2 regions of the Metabacillus sp. 84 genome follow, and region 1 is predicted to be linked to the other one. Evidence: riboswitches for the same ligand, from Rfam matches in the RefSeq annotation. Region 1 holds a riboswitch; the other holds the start of a gene.
The links. Region 1 has a riboswitch for cobalamin ahead of ACQCV8_RS18145 (ABC transporter substrate-binding protein). Riboswitches for the same ligand answer to the same signal wherever they lie in the genome.
Positions count from the first base shown of each region.

Region 1 (2,404 bases):
AGGCTGGTATCGCCTATTCAAAGGATCCTTTTGATATTGAACGCTTTGAGAGACTAAGAGAGCTGAGTCAGGAAATGGTAAGTGAGTATACAGATGTGCCGATGGAAAAATTGAAGGGATTGTTTGCGAACGAGACAGGGTATCAAACGCCGAAGGTTGACGTCAGGGCAGTCATTTTTAAGGAAAATAAGGTTTTGCTTGTCCGTGAGATGCTGGATGGCCTGTGGTCTCTCCCGGGAGGCTGGGCGGATATTGGATTGAGCCCTTCTGAAAATGCAGCCAAGGAAGCGTTTGAGGAATCCGGCTTAACCGTCGAGCCAATCAGGCTTATTGCAGCCATGGACAAAAAATGCCATCCGCATCCTCCGGGAGGCTACCACATTTATAAACTATTCTTTCTGTGCGAGCATAGAGAGGGAGAGCTTAAGACTGGGTATGAAACTCTGGATGCAGGATTTTTTGGCCTGGATGAGCTTCCGGATTTATCTGTGGGCCGGATTACAGAAAGTCAGCTGAAAATTTTATTTGAATACTGCTGGGATTCCAACAAGCAGGTTTATTATGATTAAGGCTGCAGCACTCTGCGGATGGACACGGGAGTGTGTGCGGGGGTCAATGGAGGACACTTCCAGCAGTGGTGAAAAGCAGCTTCTGCTGCTTTTCTTTTTCCCTTTAAAAAAGAAAAGCAACTGACAAGCAGCAGAAGGTTGTGTATAATATTGTCTGTATCATAGTTTCATATCGATAAGGTGTAGGTGCTGATTGTTTATCAGCTTAAAAGGGAAGCCGGTTTAATTCCGGCGCGGTCCCGCCACTGTAAATGGGAGTGACCTGCTTAATCCACTGTGCAGCTATGCATGGGAAGGGAAGCGGGGAGCATTGATCATGAGCCAGGAGACCTGCCTTGCACCTCGTCACCGCATACCTACGAGGATAGGATGGTGTTAACGTTGACCAAAAAGTCTATACATAAGGCTTATACAGTCTGCCTAACATGTACCGTCATCTCCTTTTTCAAGGGAGGTGTTTTTTGTTTTCAGCTTTGTTGAATGAATGCTGCTGATTTATTCTCAAAGGCGGAGAAACCCTGCAGCGGCCAATAACAGCTGGTTTGACGAAACACTATTTTAACCGGCAGCTCAAAACAGCAGCGGTCGTATACGAGCTTTTTCAATACCTGTTTACCAATATCAATCAATACTTGGGGGATTGCCTGAATGAACAAGCTATTATCTATTTTATCAACAGTGCTTCTGTCTGCGGGAGTGCTCGCAGGGTGCGGAAGCCAGTCTGCTGCACCTGAGAAACAGGAGGAGAAGCAGGCTGCAGTTAAGGAAGAAGCTGAATTTCCGCTAAAGCTTACAGATGCATCGGATACGGATGTTACGATCGAGAAAGAGCCAGAGAAAATCGTTTCCCTTATCCCAAGCAATACGGAGATTTTGTTTTCCATGGATCTCGGAGATAAAGTTGTTGGCGTAACGGAAAATGACAACTTTCCTGAAGAAGCGATGAAAAAGGAAAAAGTCGGCGGGATGGATTTTAACGTAGAAAAAATCATCGGCCTGGAGCCTGACCTGGTTCTTGCCCACGAATCCGGCGCGCATAATTCAGCAGAGGGATTAAAACAGCTGAGGGATGCCGGTATAGATGTTGTAGTGGTAAATGACGCGCAAAGCTTTGAGCAGGTGTATGAGTCGATGGAGATGATCGGAAAAGCTGCCGGGGAACTGGAAAAATCAAAAGAAATGGCAGCAGGAATGAAAGAGGAGATTGCTAGCATTAAAGAGAAAGCCTCTTCTATACCTGAAGATGATAAGAAAAGCGTGTTCGTGGAGGTTTCCCCATCCCCTGAGATTTATACAGCAGGAAAGGATACCTTTATGAATGATATCCTCAAGACGGTTGGGGCAAAAAATGCAGCAGCCGATCAGTCGGGGTGGCCTAAAATGTCAGAGGAGGCAATTGTCAAGCTGAATCCTGATGTGATTGTGACGACTTACGGCTACTATAGTCCGAATCCTATTGATCAGGTAACGGGGAGAGAAGGCTGGGACAGTGTAACCGCTGTAAAGGAAAAAGCAGTTTTTGACGTGCACTCCGATAAAGTAACAAGGCCGGGGCCGCGTTTAGTTGAAGGAGTAGAGGAACTTGCAAACGCAATCTATCCGGACGTATTTTCTAAATAACCGTACCATTCAATATGCTTTGGCCGTTCTCTTCTTAGTAACCGCTTTTTTAGCCGCTGTTTCAATTGGAACAGCGGCTATTTCCCCAAGTGAAATTCTTTCCGTCCTGTTTGGAGGACGTGCAGCTTCTGAAGCTAATGGAAACATCCTCCTTTCGATCCGCTTTCCGCGTGTCCTCCTGGCAGGCTTAGTCGGCGCATCACTCGCTCTCGCGG
Region 1 covers NZ_JBNILN010000015.1:51,898-54,301, reverse strand. Annotated here, with positions in the region: gene ACQCV8_RS18150 (NUDIX hydrolase) at 1-569, shown strand, start outside; cobalamin riboswitch at 737-922, shown strand; gene ACQCV8_RS18145 (ABC transporter substrate-binding protein) at 1,218-2,189, shown strand; gene ACQCV8_RS18140 (FecCD family ABC transporter permease) at 2,152-2,404, shown strand, end outside.

Region 2 (2,404 bases), on a different contig from region 1:
AGGATCGAACAAATACCAGTCGCCGCGCTCTTCTACCTGTTCCATAAATAAATCGGGAAGACAGACACCTGTGAACAAATCATGGGTTCGGAGGCGTTCGTCCCCATTGTTCAGTTTTGAATCGAGAAAAGAAAAGATGTCTTTGTGCCAAACATCCAGGTAGACCGCAATCGCGCCTTTTCTTTGGCCGAGCTGATCTACGCTGACCGCTGTATTGTTGAGCTGCTTCATCCAAGGGAGCACACCTGAGGAAACCCCCTTGAATCCGCGTATATCACTGCCCCGGCTGCGGATCTTGCCAAGATAGACACCAATTCCGCCCCCGCTTTTCGAAAGGTTTGCAATATCGGTGTTGCTGTCGAAAATCCCCTGCAGGCTGTCATCAATCGTATCAATAAAGCAGCTGGACAGCTGTCCCACAGATTTTCCGGCGTTTGAAAGAGTAGGGGTGGCAACGGTCATATAAAGATTGCTGAGCGCCCAGTACGCTTCTTTCACAAGATGGATTCTGTGCTCAGCGGGCTCGTTTGCCATCAATGTCATCGCAATCACCATGAACCGTTCCTGAGGGAGCTCCATTACGTTTTTGCTGTAGTCACGGGCAATGTAGCGGTCAGCAAGTGTCCTGAGACCAATATAGGTGAAAATCAGATCGCGTTCCGGATCAATCTCTTCACCAAGCTCACAGATTTCCTTTGCTGAGTATGCATCGGGAATCAAGTCGCCATAAATGCCGATGCTGTGAAGTGTATCGATCAGCTCGAGAAAAGATCCATATCGAACAGTGGAGTCATAACCGCGGTTTCTTGCTGCCTCTGTATAGAGCTGGTCCAAATACAGGCGGGAGCAAAAGTAAGTCCAGTCCGGCTCAGATTCTGATATGTTGGACAGGCCCTCAAGGATACAGAGGTTTTTGACCTGCTTCTCTGTATATGTATCTCTTGATGAAATGGAATGAATGATTCTCTCTATATAGGAGTTTAAATCAAGTTCAGGGAAGCCTTCCCCTGTTTTTTTGATCCATTTTGTAAATTCTTGCTCGTCAAACGGCCTTTTTAAGCCTTGTTCATTTGTTATCATCGTTACGGTTTCAGTAGTCATAGCCATCCTCCTCCAAGGAAAAATAAAAATCCGCTCTTGGCAATTGAGCGGATCAAACGATAGAATAAAAGAGGATTCTTTTACTTCCACCGTTTCATCTTCCCAATCCCCGGGAAAAGCGAAACATATACAGCATCGGCAGGTCTCCTGACTTGTGCTTTCTCCTACTTTGAGCCCTTCCCGTACGATATCGTACAGTGGTTTGCCCATTTCGTCACACTTACAGTTGCGGGGACAGTTCCGGAATTTTACCGGATTCCCTTTTAAGCTTATTAGCACCGTTTGCTGCGGAATATAATCAATATATAGTGGCTTTTATTTTCGGAAACTTCTATATGTTGTGTTTGGGTATAGATACATATTATAGGACAAGAATATGAATTACAACTGATAACCCTCAAAAATATTCTTTTTTATTTGCCGGGATAGTCTTGACAAGGGCCAGTCAGGCCATATGTAATGATAAGTACAAATCCTATACATTCCGAGGTGCTCTATGAAAATTTTAATGAATGATGAACTGATTGATAGAGAGCAGGCGAAAGTAGATATTGAAGACAGAGGCTATCAATTCGGTGACGGGGTGTATGAAGTCATCCGCGTTTACAATGGAGAAGTTTTTACAATCGATGAGCATTTGGAGAGGTTAAAAAGAAGCGCGGGGGAGCTCAAAATCTCACTGCCTTATGAGTTAGAGACGCTTAAAAATCGAATCAGGGAATTGGTCTCGGTCAATCAGGTGCGGGATGGCGGCATCTATATGCAAGTGACGAGAGGTGTCAGTGCAAGGAATCATCTTTTTCCAGGATCTGATGTTTCAGCCCAGCTGGCCGCTTATCCAATTCCATCCAAACGTCCGGCGGAGCTGCAGAAATCAGGCGTTGAAGTGATGACAGCGGAAGATATCCGCTGGAAACGCTGTGATATTAAAAGCCTGAATCTTCTGGGGAATGTCATGGCTAAACAGGCAGCGGCGGACGCAGGGAAGTATGAGACCATTTTTGTAAGGGATGGTGTTGTCACAGAAGGCAGCTCCACCAATTTTTATGCCGTCAAGGATGGAACGGTCTATACCCACCCTGCAAACCATTTCATACTGAATGGCATCACGCGGCTGAAAATTATGGAAGCATGCCAAAATGCAGGTGTGGATACAGTGGAAAAAGAAATCATGGCATCTGAGCTTGGGCAATATGACGAAGTGTTTATCTCCTCGACAACCATTGAGGTGATGCCTGTGGTCAAAATTGATGACAGGTCATACAGCGAAGGCAGGCCCGGCCCGATTACGTTACTAATTCAA
Region 2 covers NZ_JBNILN010000011.1:48,703-51,106, reverse strand. Annotated here, with positions in the region: gene ACQCV8_RS16110 (ribonucleoside-diphosphate reductase subunit alpha) at 1-1,101, opposite strand, end outside; cobalamin riboswitch at 1,223-1,399, opposite strand; gene dat (D-amino-acid transaminase) at 1,598-2,404, shown strand, end outside.
Region 2: linked by a shared signal. The riboswitch ahead of ACQCV8_RS16110 (ribonucleoside-diphosphate reductase subunit alpha) and the one ahead of ACQCV8_RS18145 (ABC transporter substrate-binding protein) in region 1 are both predicted to bind cobalamin.